DNA from 4 places in the Methylosinus sp. RM1 genome. Region 3 is predicted to be linked to each of the others. Evidence: predicted binding sites of a transcription regulator. Region 3 holds the regulator's gene; each other region holds the start of a gene.
What was found. The regulator PhoB, encoded in region 3, activates phosphate uptake and scavenging genes when phosphate is short. The targets are predictions, from matches to a motif close to TGTCATNNANCTGTCAT.
Positions count from the first base shown of each region.

Region 1: FMZ75_RS00875 (OprO/OprP family phosphate-selective porin) is a predicted target of PhoB. The motif match lies at 2,000-2,016, and genes of this name have one in related genera.
Region 2: FMZ75_RS04880 (Orn/Lys/Arg decarboxylase N-terminal domain-containing protein) is a predicted target of PhoB. The motif match lies at 1,669-1,685, and genes of this name have one in related genera.
Region 4: FMZ75_RS05400 (YdcH family protein) is a predicted target of PhoB. The motif match lies at 1,886-1,902, and genes of this name have one in related genera.

Region 1 covers NZ_WOVC01000001.1:205,534-210,061, forward strand. The annotation lists gene FMZ75_RS00870 (OprO/OprP family phosphate-selective porin) at 1-80, opposite strand, end outside; gene FMZ75_RS00875 (OprO/OprP family phosphate-selective porin) at 293-1,951, opposite strand; gene FMZ75_RS00880 (OprO/OprP family phosphate-selective porin) at 2,521-4,176, shown strand; gene FMZ75_RS00885 (DUF2093 domain-containing protein) at 4,404-4,528, shown strand, end outside.
Region 2 covers NZ_WOVC01000005.1:96,254-100,781, forward strand. The annotation lists gene FMZ75_RS04870 (hybrid sensor histidine kinase/response regulator) at 1-574, shown strand, start outside; gene FMZ75_RS04875 (LLM class flavin-dependent oxidoreductase) at 581-1,561, opposite strand; gene FMZ75_RS04880 (Orn/Lys/Arg decarboxylase N-terminal domain-containing protein) at 1,747-4,104, shown strand; gene FMZ75_RS04885 (GNAT family N-acetyltransferase) at 4,101-4,528, shown strand, end outside.
Region 3 covers NZ_WOVC01000009.1:119,593-124,120, reverse strand. The annotation lists gene pstB (phosphate ABC transporter ATP-binding protein PstB) at 1-707, shown strand, start outside; gene phoU (phosphate signaling complex protein PhoU) at 736-1,461, shown strand; gene phoB (phosphate regulon transcriptional regulator PhoB) at 1,458-2,201, shown strand; gene FMZ75_RS08775 (SRPBCC family protein) at 2,238-2,789, opposite strand; gene FMZ75_RS08770 (VOC family protein) at 2,853-3,266, opposite strand; gene FMZ75_RS08765 (VOC family protein) at 3,359-3,772, opposite strand; gene FMZ75_RS21540 (SRPBCC family protein) at 3,809-4,528, opposite strand, start outside.
Region 4 covers NZ_WOVC01000006.1:6,410-10,937, forward strand. The annotation lists gene FMZ75_RS05390 (hypothetical protein) at 1-84, opposite strand, end outside; gene FMZ75_RS05395 (protein adenylyltransferase SelO family protein) at 95-1,531, opposite strand; gene FMZ75_RS05400 (YdcH family protein) at 1,687-1,866, opposite strand; tRNA gene FMZ75_RS05405 (tRNA-Val) at 2,135-2,209, shown strand; gene FMZ75_RS05410 (MucR family transcriptional regulator) at 2,541-3,008, shown strand; gene FMZ75_RS05415 (metallophosphoesterase family protein) at 3,075-3,839, opposite strand; gene FMZ75_RS05420 (TadE/TadG family type IV pilus assembly protein) at 4,033-4,528, shown strand, end outside.

The sequences.
Region 1 (4,528 bases), on a different contig from region 3:
GTCGCTGCGAAGGCGGCGAGAGCGACGCCGCCCGAGAGCCGCCACATTATCCGTCCGCGCGATCCCTTATGCCCGTTCATCAGTGTCCCCGTATTGACGCCTAAGTAGTATATCTTAGTCATAGACTATAGAGGTTGACTAGGCTGCTGGTCGGCGCGGGATGTTTTCAGCGGCAGCTGTTGCGGAAATGTCACGCCATGAAATTTGGCTCCATAATGAAAAAGGCCGCCCCGAAGGGCGGCCTCTTCTCGATCGAACGTCTCGCCGGGCCGAGAGGCCCGGCCTTTATCTCTCACCAGAAAACCTGCGTGCGGAACAGGAAGGTGCTCGGGTGCTGGCCGTTGAGATAGGGCTTGTCGGACGGAGCGACGAGCGTCATTGCGCGCGTCCAGTTGGCCTGGAGGCGGACGCCCCGCACCGGATACCAGTTCAGCGCGAGGGTCAGATTCTCCTCGCGGCCGCCCAGCGTCGCGGTGTTGGCGAGCGCCTTCTGCGCCGCATTGCCGGCGACCGCCGCCAGATAGGCGTAATTGCTGTCGACGAGACCGCCGTTGTTGAGATTGAGCTCGCTATAGCGCGCGGCGATTTCCCAGGCGCCCCAGCCGCCCTTGCCGAGCGGATTCTTGATCGCGATGTCGCTGAAGGTGCCCGGCGAATTCCAATCCTTGTCATAGCCCTTATAGGAGGCTGCGCGGGATTCGCCGGTCAGGAACACCGAACCCTGCACGTAATAGCCGCTATATTCGAGGCTCGAGCCGCCGTTGTTGCCGAGCGCCAGGGCCGTGCCCGCATCACGCTCGTAATGCGCGCCGGTGTATTCGCCCTGCACCGAGAAGGGGCCGTAGGTGGCGGCCATTTCGAAATTGTAGTTGTAGCTGGATTTCAGGCAGCCGTTCTGCAGATAGCCGGGCGTCCACAACAGGGCCACGCCGGTCGCCGCCTTGTAGGCCGGGCTGCAGTTCAACGCCTGGGCCGACGGCACGACGATATAGGTGTTCTTCAGAATGTCGGTTTCGTCGCGGCTGCCGCTGCCCGGCAGCAGATTGTTCGGATCCTGCGCGGCGGTCGAGTCGTTCGGCTTATGATACATGAACGAGCCGCCGAAATGGAGCAGCTTGTCCTCCTCGACGATCGGCGCATAGATCGCGCGGGTCGTCAGGTCCCAATATTGATGACCCGTCGCAGCCGGATTCTGGGCCTTGTCTTGACCGAAGCTGGTCGAGAACACGCCGGCCTGCACGGCCCAATGCTTGTCGCCGAGGCCGACTCGCGCGCCGATGTGGCGGTCGGGCGCCAGGGCGCCGGGCAGCGCGCGCTCGATGAAGGTGATGTGCTTGGACGACGTCACCGTCTCCATGCTGAACGGCTCATACTGGCTGCCGACCTGGAAGGTGACCGGCTGCGAGGTGATCTCCGACGGCAGCAGCTTGGCGCGATAGGCGAGGAAGGCGTCGCGAATGCCCTGGCTGCCCGAGCCCGTGAAGTCGTATTGGAACTTGTAGTACCAGTTCTTATAGGCCTTGCCCTCGACCTCGAGGCGGGCGCGGCGGAAGTCGACGTTGCTGCGCGAGCCGCTCGAGGGATAGCTGGTGAAGCCGCCGTCGATCTGAATGCGGCCGCCGACCTTGAAGTTGAAGTCCTTGTCCTCGGTCTCGACGAAGAGGCCGTTCTTGAAGCTGACGAACACCGGCGGCGGACCCTTGTGGTCGGGCGCGCTCTTCGCGGAGTTCAGCGCATTCTTGACCTGATGGGTTGTCTTGGCCTGCTCCTCGAGCCGGTGCTCGAGCCGCTTCAGCTCCGCCTTGAGCGCCTTGATCTCGCTCGCCGTATCGGCGACAGCCGCCGTGGGCGCGCCGAAAGCGCCGAGGAGCGCGACAACGGCCACGCCTCCCAGCAGCTTCGAAGGCGTCGCGCCTTTCGCGATCGTCTGGACCTTCGGTACATGTGTCATGTCAGCCTCTTGAATTGCTTACCGCTTGGGCAGCGCTAGAGGCGTTGTGTGACACAATCATCACAATTCGTAGGGGCGGGGCTTTGTGACGGCGCTTTCCCCTCGAGGTGTGGCTCAAATGCCACGTAGGGGGGCACCTAGCCCTTCGAATTGCAGCATTTTTCCTCTGCTCGAGTGGTCGCGGCCGAGCGCGATATTGTGGCGACCCATATCGGAAAGAGGCCGAATTGTGTCCGATCGGCAACACCTAGGTGAAAAACCTTAAGTGAATCCGATTTCGGCCTTGCGCGGACGGCCGATCGAAATGTAAGACAATTACATGTGATGTTTCAAAAGAACATTTCATCGGTAGAAGCTCACTCGATGAGCAAGGCTGATGAGAAGTTTGGCATCATAAGTCGAGCAATAGGCAAATGGCGTAAATGACGCGCGCCGCGCAGTGTTTGGTTCCCGTCCAGGATAACTTGTCGTCGACACGAATAGTCATTCCTCCGAATGAAGCCTCGTCCGGCGAAGAATTGTCCGAACCGATCACGCGAGACGCCGGACGCCCAGCGCAGGGGGCTTTGATGAGAGAACAGAATATCGGGTCGAAAATGGCGCGGAGGCTTTCGGGCGGCGTCGCGCTCGCCGCCTTCTGCGGGATGCTGGGCGTTCCGGCCCCGGCGCTGGCCGATACGGCGAGCGAGATCAAGGCGCTGAAGGATCAGATCAAGCGCCTCGAAGCGAGAATGACCGAGCAGGCCAAGACCAACGCCCAGGTCAAGAACGCCATCAATTCCGCCAAGACGCAGCCAGGGCTCGTCGCCCCGCCGCCGGTGTTCGTCAGCTTCAAGAACGGCCTCTTCGTCGAGACCGAGGACAAGGCGTTCAACTTCAAGATCGGCGGCCGCGTCCAGACCGACGGCGGCTTCGCCAGCTCGGCGGACACCATCTCGCGCAGCAACGCCGGCTTCCGCCGTGCTCAGCTCGAGGTCGAGGGCAAAGCCTATAAAAACTGGTTCTACAAGTTCCAGTACGACTTCACCGGCTCCGGCGCCGCCGGCATTCGCGACGCCTTCCTCGCCTATCGCGACAAGCTGCTGCCGGAAGAGATCACCAAGCAGCCGGTCACTTTCCAGGTCGGCAATTTCTTCGAGCCCTTCAGCCTCGAGACGGTCAGCTCGACCAAGCACATCACCTTCATCGAGCGCGCCATGACCGAGGCCCTCGCGCCGAGCCGCCATATCGGCGTCGCGGTCGGAGCGGGCGACAAGCATTGGAGCGTCAAGGGCGGCTTCTTCTCGACCAGCCCGCAGGACACGGCGACGGCTCCGCCCACCGGCGGCGCCCAATATTGGGACGCGGCGGTGCGCGCCACCTATGCGCCGATCGTCGAGGAGGACAAGCTCCTGCATTTCGGCTCGTCCTTCCGCTATCACAAGCCCAATGACGCGACGGCGGCGACCAACGCCAACACCTATCGGCCCGGCCAGGGAACGCGCGACGAGTTCGACGTTCTCGGCGGCAGCGGCGCTCTGATTCGCGTGCCGACGGCGCAGGATCTCACTTGCGCGGCCTCCGGAAGCCTAGCGACGGCCTCGACGGGCCTCTCGCTTCTCTATTCGCCCTTCACGCTCAAGAACGGCTGTCTGAAATATTCGTATAGCTACGCCTTCGAGGCGTCGGCGGCCTATGGGCCCTTCGCGGTCCAGGCCGAATATCTCGCCTCCCAATATGAGCGCGATCCGCTCAACGCGCTACTGCTCGGCAACGCCGGCGGGTCGAGCCTCTCCTATAGCGGCTATTACGTCTATGGCTCGGTGTTCCTGACCGGCGAATCGCGCGCCGCCTCCTATCGCGGCTATGACCAGAACTGGGGCTCGCCCGGCACATTCGCCGATGTGGCGATCAAGAATCCCTTCAATAAGGGCGGCCTCGGGGCCTGGGAGTTCGCCGCGCGCTATAGCGAGCTCAACCTCAATAATGGCGGCCTCGTCGATAGCAGCTATGTCTATGCGGCCGCCCTCGTCGGAAACGCCGCGCAGAAGGCGCTCGCCAACACGGCCACGCTGGGCGGGCGCGAGGGCAATCTGACGCTGGCGCTGAATTGGTATCCGGTCAGGGGCGTGCGTCTCCAGGCCAATTGGACGAAAGTCCTGACGCTCTCGGCCCCGTCCGATCGCGCCTATCTCAACGGCGACCGCCCGAGCATGTTCCTCGCCCGCGCCCAGGTCTTCTGGTGAGCGCCGCCTGAAACCGTTTCCTTCCGCGATGGCCGTCCCCTTCGGGGCGGCCATTCGCGTTTCGGGGCAGCCGTTCCGGCGCGGCCGCAGCGGGCGGGACGGCGAAGGCTCGGCCGCTCGCGTGCGATTCGGCTTGCCAATCGCGTCTCTCCTATTGAAAATCCGGCATGACCTCGTTTATTTCGTCGGTGCGCCGCTTTACCGAGCGGGCGAGACGCAGGATCCGCATGAACCGGTTCGAACGACAGCCGCAGGCCGCGGTCGAGGCCGAGGTCGAATATCGCGACGGCGACTTCCGCGTTCGCCGCCCGGGCGCCTTTGTGCGCTGCGCTGTGACCGGCGAGCCCATTCC
Region 2 (4,528 bases), on a different contig from region 3:
GCGCGGGCTCGGGCTCGGACTGTATATCTGCCGACAGATCGTGCTGGCGCATGGCGGAGCGATCGAATTCGAATCGGACGATGCGCAAGGCACGCGCTTTCACATTCTGTTGCCACGCCACTGCACGAGCGAGCACCGCCCCGCCATCGACATCCTCGACGACGCCCGCGCAGTGGCGCGCCCGCCGCAGCGCCGCAATGGAATCATCCTCATCGTCGATGATGATCCCGATGTGCGCGATTCGCTCGAGCTGCTGCTGACGACAGAGGGCCATGACGTGCTGGCCGCGGCCGACGGCGATGCGGCGACGCGGATCGTCGTCGATGGACGCGCGCGGCCGGACATGGTGATCATCGATTATCATCTGCCCGACGGCGTTCACGGCCCCCATGTGGTGCGCCGTCTGCGCGAATTGCTCAATCACGATCTGCCCGCGCTGGTGCTGAGCGGCGGGCCTGCGGACGCCGACCGCATCCCGCTGCAGAACAGCGCGCATCTCGGCAAGCCCGCGGACGTCGAGCGGCTGATCGAGACCATACAGAAATTTCTCGCGCAGGCCGCCGAGCGATCATGAGGGCCGTCAAACGCCGGCGGCGACGAGCCGCGGGCGAATCTTCGCGGCGAAATCGTCGAGACTCGCCAGCGCGCGCGGCTCATTCGCGGTCGCCGGCTTCAGCAGCAGCGAGCGAACGCCGAGGCGCCGATGAATGTCGACGATCTTCTCGGCGATCTCCTCATATCCGCCGATCAGCGAACGCTCGACGATCTCCGCCGGATCGAATGAGGCCGGAGCGTTCTGCGCGAGAAAGATCCCGCGCATACGATCCGCGAAGCGGACGATGAAAGGCAAAGCCTCGTCGAGCGCGCGCTCGCGCGTCTCCGCGGCGTAATAGAAGCGCGCCAGAGCGAGACGCGGATCGGCGTCCGGTCCCGTCGCGCGATAGGCGGCGACCGCCTGCTCGATCTTGGCGATCGGCGCGGGCGAGGCCGCCATAATGCCAAAGCCTTTGCGCGCCGCATATTCGATCGCTGACGGCGTCGATGTGGCGATCCAGGTCGGAATCGGCTCTTGCAGCGGCTTGGGGCAGAGCGCGAGATCGTCGACCTGAAAATGCGCGCCCGAGAAAGTGACGCGATCCTCATAGAGCAGACGCTCGATCAGCTCGAGCGCCTCGAGAGTCATGTCGCGCGTCTCGTCCTTGGCGGCGTGAAAATGCTTGTTCTGCGCCGGAAAGGGCCCGCCCCTGGCGACGCCGAAATCGAAACGGCCATTGGAGAGAACGTCGATGGTCGCGACATCCTCCGCCACCTGAATCGGATTGCGGAAAGCGAGCAGCACCGCCGCCGAGCCGAGCCGCACGCGCGAGGTGACGCCTGCGAGATATGAGAGCAGCGTCAAGATCGATGGGCTGACGGCGTCATCGTCGAAATGATGCTCGGCGACCCAGGCGTCCTCGAAGCCGACCTCCTCCGCGCGGCGCACGAGACTCGTCTGCGCGTCGAAGCAGGCCTTATAGTCGCGGACAGGGTTCTCATAGGTGCAGAACACGCCGATGCGCATGGCGATCGGGACCTCCTCACCACGCTATGTAGGGCAGCTACATAGCTTAGGCCGCGGTCTCGCCTTCGGCAAGCGGCCGATTGCGCAAATTTCGAGCGAGGAAGCGTTGTCACGATTGTGTCATCTAACAAGGCTGTGTGTGCGCGACGCCTCCTCTCCTCCGCCAGCGCCACAGGCCGATTCGAATGGACTTCTCCCGTCGCTTCACATTCCTCTTCTCCGCTCCCAATTTCGAGGCCGATGACCTCGAGGGGCTGCGCGTCAATCAGATCATCGCGGCGATCGAGAGCATGGGCTTTCAGGTCGTGCGCGCACGCCGCGTGGAGGACGCCGAGATCGTCGTGCAGACCGACGCCGCCATCGGCTGTCTCGTCGTCGATTGGGGCAAGAAAGGCCTCGAGGGCAAGACCGCCTCGCTCATCGATCTCATGCGCAAGCGCGGCCTCGAAATGCCGATCGTGCTGCTCATTCGCCGCAAGCGCTTCGAGGATATTCCGGTCGAGGTGCTGGACTTCATCGACGGCTATGTCTTCCTCGCCGAGGAGACGCCGGAATTCATCGCCAAAAATCTCGTCTCGCGCCTCAAGCAATACGCCGAGACGCTGAAGACGCCCTTCTTCGGCGCGCTGGTCGATTACGCAGAGGAAGGCAATCAGCTCTGGACCTGCCCGGGCCATAATGGCGGCATTTTCTACAGCCGCAGCCCGATCGGCCGCATCTTCATGGAGCATTTGGGCGAGGCCGTGTTCCGCGACGATCTCGACAATTCCGTCGTCGAGCTCGGCGATCTCTTGACGCATGAAGGGCCGGCGCTCGCCGCGCAAAAGGCGGCGGCGGAAATCTTCGGCGCCGAGAAGACTTACTTTGTGCTCAACGGCACATCCTCCTCCAATAAGGTCGTGCTCACCAATCTCGTCGCCGAGGGCGATCTCGTGCTGTTCGACCGCAATAATCACAAGGCCGCGCATCATGGCGCCTTGCTGCTCGGCGGCGGCGTGCCGATCTTTCTGCCGACGACGCGCAACGCCCATGGCCTCATCGGGCCGATCGATCACGAGGCCTTCGACGAGGAGAAATTGCGCGAGCGCATTCGCGCCAATCCGCTGGTGAAGGACAAGGACGCCTGGCGCAAGGAGAGGCCGTTCCGCGCCGCGGTCATCGAGCAATGCACCTATGACGGCACCATCCATAACGCCGAATGGATCGTCGGCAAAATCGGCCATTTGTGCGATTACATTCTCTTCGACGAAGCCTGGGCCGGCTTCATGAAGTTTCATCCGCTCTATGAGCGACGCTATGCGATGGGACTGAAGAATCTCACCGAGGCGTCGCCCGGAATCGTCGCGACGCAATCGACGCATAAGCAGCTCGCCAGCTTCTCGCAGGCTTCACAAATCCATGTGCGCGATCGCCATATAAAGGGCCAGCGGCGGCGCGTGGAACATCGCCGCTTCAACGAAGGCTTCATGCAGCACGCCTCCACCTCGCCCTTCTATCCGCTGTTCGCCTCATTGGATGTCGGCGCGCAGATGATGAAGGGCCGCTCCGGCGAGCTTTTGTGGGACGACACCATTCGGCTCGGCATAGAGCTGCGCAAGAAGCTGCGCGCCGTGCGGCGCGAATTCGAGGCCAAGGAGCAGGACCCGGCGCGGCGCTGGTTCTTCGATCCTTTCGCGCCCGATTGGGTCTCCATTCCAGACGCCGCGCGTGAATCGGGCGCGCATCGCGTTCCCTGGGAGAGCGTGTCCACCGATCAGCTCGCGCGCAATCCCGACTTCTGGGCGCTGGCGCCGGACGCGCGCTGGCACGGCTTCTCCAATATGGCGCCGGGATTCGCCATCACCGATCCGGCCAAGCTCACTCTGCTGACGCCGGGCTTCGACCGCGAGACCGGCGCCTATGCCGATCATGGAATCCCGGCGCCGATCGTCGCGCAATATTTGCGTGAGAATCGCATCGTGCCGGAGAAGAACGATCTCAACTCCCTCCTATTTTTGCTGACGCCGGGCGTCGAATCGAGCAAGGCGGGAACGCTGGTCTCCTCGCTCGTCGCCTTCAAGCGCCTGCATGACGACAATGCGCTGCTGCAGGACGTCATTCCCGAATTCGTCACGCGCCGCGCCGCGCGCTACAAAGGCGTGCGGCTGCGCGATTTGTGCGCCGATATGCATCGCTTCTTCAAGGAGGCGAACGCCAGCGCTCTGCAGCAGGCGCAGTTCCGGCAGGAGCATCTTCCCGAAATGGCGATGACGCCGCGCGAGGCCTATCTGCGCCTCGTGCGCAATGATGTGGATTTTCTGCCGATCGACGAGATAGAGGGCCGCATAGCGACGACGCTCTTCGTCATCTATCCGCCGGGCATTGCGACGATCGTTCCGGGCGAGCGATTGGGCGCGCAGGCGCGGCCCATGCTCGACTATCTGCGCATGTTCGAGCGCAGCGCCAATCTCTTCCCCGGCTTCGATTATGAGATACAGGGCCTCTACAAGCAGTGGAACGGCGAGGCGAAAATGCGGCTCTACACTTATGTGGTGCAGGAATGAGCATGATCGACGCGAGCGCCGAACGCGCGGCCATCCTCGTGCGCCCCTCGCGCGACGAGGATGTCGACGCCATGCTGGCGATCTATCTGCAGCATGTGCGCAAAGGGCTCGATCCCGCCGATGCGCCGCTCTACGAGCCGCCGCAGAAGGAGGATTTGAAGCGCCGGCGCAAGAATATGGGCAATCATCGACTGCCGCATCTCGTCGCCGAGCATGAGCGCGCCGTCCTCGGCTACGCCTATGTCGTGCCGTTTCGCAAACGGCCGGCCTATCGCTACGTCGTCAAGCATTCGATCTATGTCGATCCGCGCCATCTGCATCGCGGCGTCGGCCGGCTGCTGCTGCAGGCGCTCGTCGATTCCTGCGCGGCGGCGGGCTTTCGGCAGATGATCGGCTATGTCGACGCCGCCAATGAGGCGTCGCT
Region 3 (4,528 bases):
CGAAAGCGCTGAAATCGATCTCGCTGCCGCTCTACACCAATAAGGTGACGGCCTTCATCGGCCCATCCGGCTGCGGCAAATCGACTCTGCTGCGCATATTGAACCGCATGTACGACCTCTATCCGCGGCAGCGCGCCGAGGGCGAGGTGCTGCTCGACGGCGAGAACATCCTCGACCCGAGCATCGACCTCAACCTGCTGCGCTCGCGCGTCGGCATGGTGTTCCAGAAGCCGACGCCCTTCCCCATGTCGATCTACGACAATATCGCCTTCGGCATTCGCCTCTATGAGAAGCTGTCGCGCAGCGAGCTCGACGGCCGCGTCGAGGCGGCGCTGCGTGGCGCGGCGCTGTGGGACGAAGTGCGCGACAAGCTGAATTCGAGCGGCCTCGGCCTCTCGGGCGGCCAGCAGCAGCGCCTGTGCATCGCGCGCACCGTCGCCATTCAGCCGGAGGTGATCCTGTTCGACGAGCCCTGCTCGGCGCTGGACCCGATCTCGACGGCGAAGATCGAGGAGCTCATCGACGAATTGTCGGAGCGCTACACGATCGCCATCGTCACCCACAATATGCAGCAGGCGGCGCGCGTCTCCGATTACACCGCCTTCATGTATCTCGGCGATCTCGTCGAATTCGGCGAGACGAACAATCTGTTCACCGCGCCGCAGAACAAGAAGACCCAGGACTATATCACCGGCCGCTTCGGCTGAGCGCGATCGCGCACGAGGATTATGAGACATGAGCGAACATATCGTCAGCTCCTATGACCGCGACCTCGAAGTGCTCGGCCGCCGTATCGCCGAGATGGGAGGCATCGCCGAGAAAATGCTCGCCGAAGCCATGGATGCGCTCGCTAATTTCGACATCGAGCTCGCCCATCGCGTCGTCGCCACCGATCAGCGCCTCGACGCGCTGCAGCGGGAGATAGAGGAGAACGCCATCCTCACCATCGCGCGGCGTCAGCCGCTCGCCATCGATCTGCGCGAATGCATCGCCGCGATGCGCATCGCCGCCGATCTCGAGCGCGTCGGCGATCTCGCCAAGAGCATCGCCAAGCGCACGGTGAAAATCCTCTCCGAGGCGCGCGTGCCGCGCGCCATCATCGGCCTCAAGACGATGGCGGAAGTGGCCGCCATGCAATTGAAGGACGTGCTCGACGCCTACGCCCAGCGCGACGTCGAGCGCGCCCGCGCCGTGTGGACCAATGACAGCGAGCTCGACGCGCTGGAAGATTCGGTGTTCCGCGATCTCCTCACCTTCATGATGGAGGATCCGCGCAACATCTCCTTCTGCACGCATCTGCTCTTCTGCTCGAAGAATATAGAGCGGATCGGCGATCACACCACCAATATCGCCGAGACGATCGTCTATCTCGTCACTGGCGAGTCGATGCCGACCGACCGCCCCAAGGGCAAGTCGTCCAGCATCTCCCCCAGCGTGGAAACGGATGAGCCCTCGCAATGAACGAGATTCGCGTCGCAACGCCGCGCGAGACGCCGCACGATCGGGCGCCGCGAATTCTCGTCGTGGAAGACGAGGCGGCCCTCGCATTGTTGCTCGCCTATAATCTCGAATCGGAAGGCTTCCAGGTCGAACATGTCGAGCGCGGCGACGAGGCGGAAATCCGCCTCGCCGAATCCGTGCCCGATCTCGTCATTCTCGACTGGATGCTGCCCGGCGTTTCCGGCCTGGAAATCTGCCGGCGGCTGCGCGCGCGCGACGACACGCGCACAATGCCGATCATCATGCTCACCGCGCGCGGCGACGAGAATGAGCGCGTGCGCGGTCTCTCGGTGGGCGCCGATGATTATGTGGTGAAGCCCTTCTCCACGCCGGAGCTGATGGCGCGCGTTCACGCTCTGCTGCGCCGCGCGCGGCCGGAGCGCGTGGCGACGCGGCTCGTCGCCGGCGACATAGACCTCGACCGCGAGACGCGGCGGGTGAAGCGCGGCGGGCGCGAGATTCATCTCGGCCCGACGGAGTTCCGCCTGCTGGAATATCTGATGGAAAAGCCCGGCCGCGTCTTCTCGCGCGCGCAATTGCTCGACAGCGTCTGGGGGCTGTCGGCGGAGATCGACGAGCGCACCGTGGACGTCCATGTCGGCCGTCTGCGCAAGGCGATCATCCGCGGCCGCGAGAAGGACCCGATCCGCACTGTGCGCGGCACCGGCTATTCTTTCGACGAGACCTTCGGGCGCAATTGAGGCGCGGCCGAAGGCTCCTCTCTCGACATCGCATCATCACGCTGTCGGCGCCGCCTCGTCGCGAGCCGTCTCGACGAGGCGCTCGAGATCGCCGAGACCTTGCTCGAAAGCGCCGCCGACCATTTTTTCCGGCCGCATGACGAGGCTGAACAGCTTGCCGAGGAAGGGCTGGCGCCCTTTCATGTCCCAGGTGACGAGCGAGCCGCCATTCTGCGGCGCAATGGTGAATTCGACGCGATTGCTGCATTTCATCGGCCGATCCAGGCGTAATGTGACGACCACTTTCGACGGCGCGACGGACTCGACGATCTCGACTCGCCCCGCGCCGACCTTCGCATTGCCTTCGAAATCGCAGGCCGCGCCGACGCCGCGTTCCGGCCCGGCGTAGGAGAGCTTCACACTCGGATCCTTCACGAAAGGACTCCATTCATTGCTCGCGCGCGGATCGTCGATCAGCGGAAATATTCGCTCCGGCGGCGCGGCGATGAAGATGGAGCGCGCGATATGGCAGACGTCCGGCTGGCGCGCGGCCAGGACGAGAATTGCGGCGATGATGACGGCGACGCCGGCGCCGATGATTTCCAACATGTCGAACCTCGAAAAAAAGCGGAGCGGCGCTCCCGCTCGCGAGCGAAAGAGCGCCGCGCGCCGTCATTGCGGCAGCACCACCATCCAGGGCACGCCGAAGCGGTCGGTGAGCATTCCGAACGCGGGTGAGAAGAAAGTTCTGGTCAAGCGCATCTTCGTCTCGCCGCCCTCGGCGAGCGCTGCGAAGACGCGTTCGGCCTCCTCTTGCGTCTTCGCGCTATAGGACAGCGAGAAGCCCTTGAAGCCGGTCTCCTCGCCGTCGCCGTCCGAGCCGAAGACGATCGTGTCGCCGATCTTCAGCGCCATATGCATGACCTTGGCGCTCCAGCCCGGCGGCAGCATTTCCTCCGGCTGGGGCAAAGGGCTGTCCTTGTAGCGCATCAGCATCTGTATCTGCGCGCCGAGCGCCTTCTCATAAAAGGCGGCGGCTTCTTCGGCGCGGCCGTCGAAGATCAGATAGGGTTGAATCGACATCATGTTTCTCCCAGCGAGCGTCGCGGACGGGCGCTCGTTTCGTGGGAGGAGATCATGTCCGCGCAAAGCGCTTCGTCAACCGTCCCGCACCTTTTTCACTTCGGGACGATGATCATCCAGAGCACGCCGAAGCGATCGACCGCCATGCCGAAGGTGGCGGCGAAAAACGTCTCGCCCAAGGGCATTCGCGCTTCGCCGCCATCGGCGAGCGCGCCGAACATGCGCTCGGCCTCCGCCACGCTCTTCGCCTCGAGCGAGACGCCGAATCCGTTGAAGCCGGAAGGACCCGTTCCGCATCCATCCGACAGGAAAATTTCCGAATCGCCGATCCGAAGGCAGGAATGCATGATCTTCTTGCCCCAATCGGGCGCGAGCGCGCCGGGCGGCGGCGGCTCGGGGCTCTCGTCGAAGCGCAGCAGGAAATTCACCTCGGCGCCGAGCGCTTGCCGGTAGAAAGTAATGGCTTCGTCGGCGCGGCCCGAGAAGAAAAGATAAGGCTTGATCGTCATTGGATGCTCCTTTTTTTGAAAAATGGCGGGGCTCGGTCAGTCCTGCGCGAGATAGGCGTCGAGCTGCTCGAGTGTTCCGGCCCAGCCATTCCCCTGGGCGTCGAGCGTGGCGGCGAAGGTCGTGATCTCTTCCGCGCTAGCCTCGAAGGGCCGCGCGCGCAGCGTCAACTCGGAGCCGCCGCTTTCCGTATCCGCGAGGAGAAAGGTCGTCTCCACCTTCAGCGGCCAGGTCTCGCTGAGCGGATGGCGCGTGAGTCCGCGGTCTTCATCGGAAAAAGAGTCGACGAGCACGATGCGCGTCGGCGCTTCGATCTCGCGATATTCGAAGAGGCCCCATATGGCGCCGCCGTCCTGCGTCCGCAGCCCATAATGATAGGAGCCGCCGGGACGAAAATCCATTTGCAAGGCGATGACCGGAACGCCCTTCGGCCCGAACCATTGCGCCATGCGCTCCGGCTCCGCGAACGCCTTCCACAAGAGCTCGCGTGAGGCGGCGAAGCGGCGTGACGTGACGAAGACGGGACCTGCCGATTCCTCGATGAAATCGCCGAGACGTCCGAGATTTTCGGCGAGGCCTGTCGCGGCGCCATAGTCGCGCACGACGCGATCGCGCTCGGCGAGGGAAGGAAAGCGCATACGCCAATCGATGCGCGTCTTCTCGCCTTCCTGAGAGAGGGCGATGATCGTCTCCATCCGCACGGGCTCGACATTCTCGTCATCGCCGGGATGAAAATAGGCGATGCGCTCCGGCCGCAG
Region 4 (4,528 bases), on a different contig from region 3:
CGGGATTTTCTCGATCAGCAGATTTTTGGCCGCGGCGGCGCTCGAGAGAGCGCAGAGCAGACAGATGCAGATCGAGCGGTTCATCTTCCGAACGTCATCCCCCGGCGGGCGCCGGCGCATAGGCTTCGCGCATCGACGCGATCTGGGCGATCTTGTCGTCGAGCGCGCTCCAATCGTCGCGCTCGGCGATCTGCGCCCAAATCGATTCGACCTCTTCTATCAGCATAGTGCAGGGCGTGGCGCGACGGAAATAGGGATGGTCGAGATTGGCGCCCGGCGCCGTCTCATGGGCGGCGAGCGCCTCGCGCAGGCTCGCGAATTCCGGCGCGTCATAGGCCGCCGCCTGCGGGCTCGCGGCGGCGCGCTCGCGGCTCGCCATGCCGCCGCGCCAATCGAAGAAGGTCTGTTCGAAAGACGCCTGCGTCTTGCCGAGAAATTCCAGCAGAGCTTTTGCGAGGGCGGCGTCCTGCTCGGGATCTCGCGCCGGCAGCAGGCCGAAGCGATCGAGCAGGGCGAGTCGGAACTCGCGCTGAAGATGGTTCTGATAGCCGCCGAGTATCTGTTCCGCCCGCTGCAGCCCGACCTGCTGCAGAATGGTTTCGGCGAGCCGCGTCAGGTTCCAGCCGAGCGCGCCGGGCTGGCGGCCGAAAGAATAGAGCCCGCTGTCGTCGAAATAGGCCGCCGTGAATTGCGGATCATAGCGCGGCGCGAAACGCCACGGCCCATAATCGAAGCTCTCGCCCGTTATGTTGATATTGTCCGAATTGAGCACGCCATGGACGAAGCCCGCCGCCATATAGCGGGCGGCGAGCCGCGCCACGCGCGCCGCCACGCGCTCCAGAAAGGCGCCGGCGCGGCTTTCCGCCGGCTCGCCCGCGAGCTCGGGGAAATAATGGGCGACGCAATGCGCGACGAGCCGGCCGAGCGCCTCTTCGTCGCCGATATGGGCGAGGCGCTGGAATGTGCCGATGCGGATATGGGAATGGGACAGCCGCACCAGCACGCTGGAGCGGGTCGGCGAGGGCTCGTCGCCGCGATAGAGCGGCTCGCCGGTCTCGATCAGGCTGAAGCTCTTGGAGGTGTCGACGCCGAGCGCCTCCAGCATTTCCGTGGCGAGAATCTCGCGTACGCCGCCCTTGAGCGTGAGCTTGCCGTCGCCCTGGCGCGACCAGGGCGTGCGGCCGGACCCCTTCGTGCCGAGATCGAGCAGGCGCCCGTCCTCTATGTCGCGCAATTGCGCGAACAAAAAGCCGCGGCCGTCGCCGATGTCGGGATTGTAGGCGCGGAATTGATGGCCGTGGTAGCGCAGCGCCAGCGGCTTGGGGAAACCGCCGGGCAGCGGCTCGAAACGGCCGAGATGGGCGATCCATTCCTCCTCGGTCAGCGTATCCAGGCCGACGCGCGCCGCCCAGCGCTGATTGCGATAGCGCAAAATAAGCCGGGGGAAGCGGGCGGCGTCGACGGGATCGAAGAAACCGTCGCCGAGCGTGGCGTGGAGCGTTTCGGCGCGATAGCGCGGGGCAGGGGGCATGGGTCTCGGCTCTCGCTTTGGCAGGAGATTCTGCGGCTCTGAGCCCCGCGAAGCAAGCCGGGCGCCCGCGTGGCGCGGGCGGAGCGAGAGAGGACCGGCCGAAAAAAAGGCGGAGAAAGCTCTCCGCCTCGACGCTGGACCTCGGGTTCGGGCCGTCAGTGCACGCTGGCGCCTTGCCGCAGCTTGTTGATCTCGTCCTTGAGCTGAAGCTTTTTTCGCTTCAATTCGTGGAGCTTCGAATCGTCGTATCGGGGATGATGCTGCACCTGCTCGATCTCTTTCTTGAGCGCCTGATGGCGGCGTTCGAGCTCGACGAGATGGGTCTGTAGCGACATACGGCGCCTCCTTTGGTTGATGACAGAAGGACGACGCCAGTGTGACAGGAATTATATGGCCCGCAAGGGGCGGCGACGTCGCGGGGGCGCGAATTATTTCGTTCAAAAGCCCTGGCCGCGGAACGAATTCTTAAAGTTTTCAGGCGTCGGGCCGATGTTCGGCCGCGCGCGGGGAAACCGTTCTGAAACCGTTCTGGGGCGCTTGCGCCTCGGCCCGACTGCCGCTATACGGGCGTCACTCGCGTCGAACGAAACCGGTCGGCGCAGGGGGCGCGTAGCTCAGCGGGAGAGCACTACGTTGACATCGTAGGGGTCACAGGTTCAATCCCTGTCGCGCCCACCATCTATGTCACATCGAGTTTCATGTCGCTTCGAGCGGGCTTCGACCTCTCGCTTCGCGCATTGTCGTGCGTCCGATTCGTCCAAATGGCCATCACGCAGCGAAAGCGTCCGCCGAAGAAACGCTCGGGTCGCAGGGGATGCTCCGATTGCCGAGAAGCGGCTTTCGCGCCGTGCGACGGTTTCGATCGCTCTGCAATATTTCGGCGTGATGAGCCGCTGCAAAAAAAGCGAGTTTCTTGTTCGATGCGCGTGTCTTTGCGAGTAAGGCGACGATTGCAATCGACAGCGATATCGGCTCCAATATAAAAGATTTGAACGCCGAGGAAAGCACCATGTCCGAAGCCGAAGACAAAGCGCTCGTCGCACAGATACTCTCTTCCTATCTTTCGAATAATACTGTTGCTCCTGTCGATCTCCCTTCTGTCATTGCGGCGGTGAAAAAAGCTTTCGGCAACGGCGATGCGGCGATGGCGGCCGCCGCCGAGGGAGAAGCCAAGCAATGGCGGCCGTCCGTTCCCGTGAAGAAATCGGTGAGCCCCGAAGCGATTATTTGTCTTTGCTGCGGAGAGCCGTTCAAATCCTTGAAGCGTCATCTGCAGGCCGAACATAAGCTGACCCCGGACGAATATCGCGCCGCTTTCGATCTGAAGAGCGACTATCCGATCGTCGCGCCCGATTACGCCGCCCGGCGCTCGGCGCTGGCGAAATCGCTCGGCCTCGGCCGCAAGCCCGCCGCGAAGCTCGTGCCGCCCCCGAAAAAGCGCGGCGCGCCGGCGCGCAAGGCGGTCGCCGAGGCGTGACGCACATCCGTCGCGCCGCTTTCGCCGGATCGGCGCGAGCGGCCGCGCGTCGGTTTCACGAGCCTGTCAGACATGGCCCACGAACAACATTCGGCGACTGTCCGTCTCGAGAACGAGAGCGGTGAGGATAGAGGTCGCGAATGCGCCCGTATCGACATTGATGCGGTTGGGCAGGATGTCGGGCTCGGAGACGGGCGTGTGGCCATGCACGATCATCTTTTCCCAGGCGCCTCGGAAGCTCAAAAACTCCTCCCGAATCCACAACAGATCCTCGGCTCTCTGAGCGTCGAGCGGCACGCCGGGCTTTGCGCCCGCGTGACAGAAGAAATAATCGCCATAGCTCGCGGTCAGCGGCGTCTCCTGAATGAAGCGCCTGTGCGCGTCCGGGAGCCGCGCCGACAAAGCGCGGCGCGCCTCCTCATAGCCCTTGCCGCGCATGATGGAAGAGACCTCCACCCCATAGGAATGAAGGGTCTCGATGCCGCCGAACCTGCGCCAGCTCTCGAGGACGGACGCATCCTCGAGGAAGCGCATGAATATTTCCTCGTGATTGCCGCGGAGCGCGAGAAAGGGCGTCGGAAAATCGCCGCGGCTCAGCCAATCGACGACGGTGGAGGATTGCAGGCCGCGGTCGATGTAGTCGCCGAGAAAAATCGTCAGCACAGCCGACGGCGCCGATGCGCGCTCCTCCTCGATGCGCCGCGCGAGCTTGTCGAGGAGATCGGCGCGTCCATGGATGTCGCCGACGGCGTAAATTCGCAGATCGGGTGGGAGGCGCGTCGGAAGCCCGGTCTGCAATGTCTGAAATTGCGTCAATCGAGAATTGGTCATTTCATCGGTCCGAGACCAGTCGCGCCCGGAGGCCCGCCGCGACATTCTGTCCAGACATTAGAGCAGATCGTCGGCCGATGAAATCGCGCGGGACCGCGATCGTCGCCTTTATCCTGTTCGCGCCCCGCGAACAGCTCCGCTCTGGTAACGGTTTTTTTGCCGGCTTCGCTCATGCTGGGGGCGGAGAGAAAATATGCGCAGGGACGACGAAAAAGCCGGCGATCGAGCGGCGCGCGAGGCCGATGTCGACGTAAGGGCGTTTCGCGCGGGCGCGGCGCTTTTGGCGTGCCGCCGCGGCGCGGCGATCGTCGAATTCGCCTTCGTCGCGGCGCCGCTCTTTGCGATTTTGATCGCGATCTGCCAGGTCGGCGTCGTGTTTCTCGCGCAGCAGGAACTCGAATCCGCCGTCGAGAAATCGGCGCGCACTCTGCTGACCGGCGAGGTCCAGAAGAATGGTCTCGACCAGTCGCAATTCACGACCAAGGTCTGCGGCGGCCTCACCGCGCTCTTTTCCTGCTCGCAGCTGATGGTCGATGTGCAGACGGCGAGCGCCTTTTCGTCCGTCGATACATCGGCGCCGGTCCTCACCTATGATTCCAACGGCAAGGTCACCAATAGCTGGAAATTCCAGACCGGCGGCGTCGGCAGCATTCTCGTGCTGCGCGTGATCTATCAATTTCCCGTCGTCG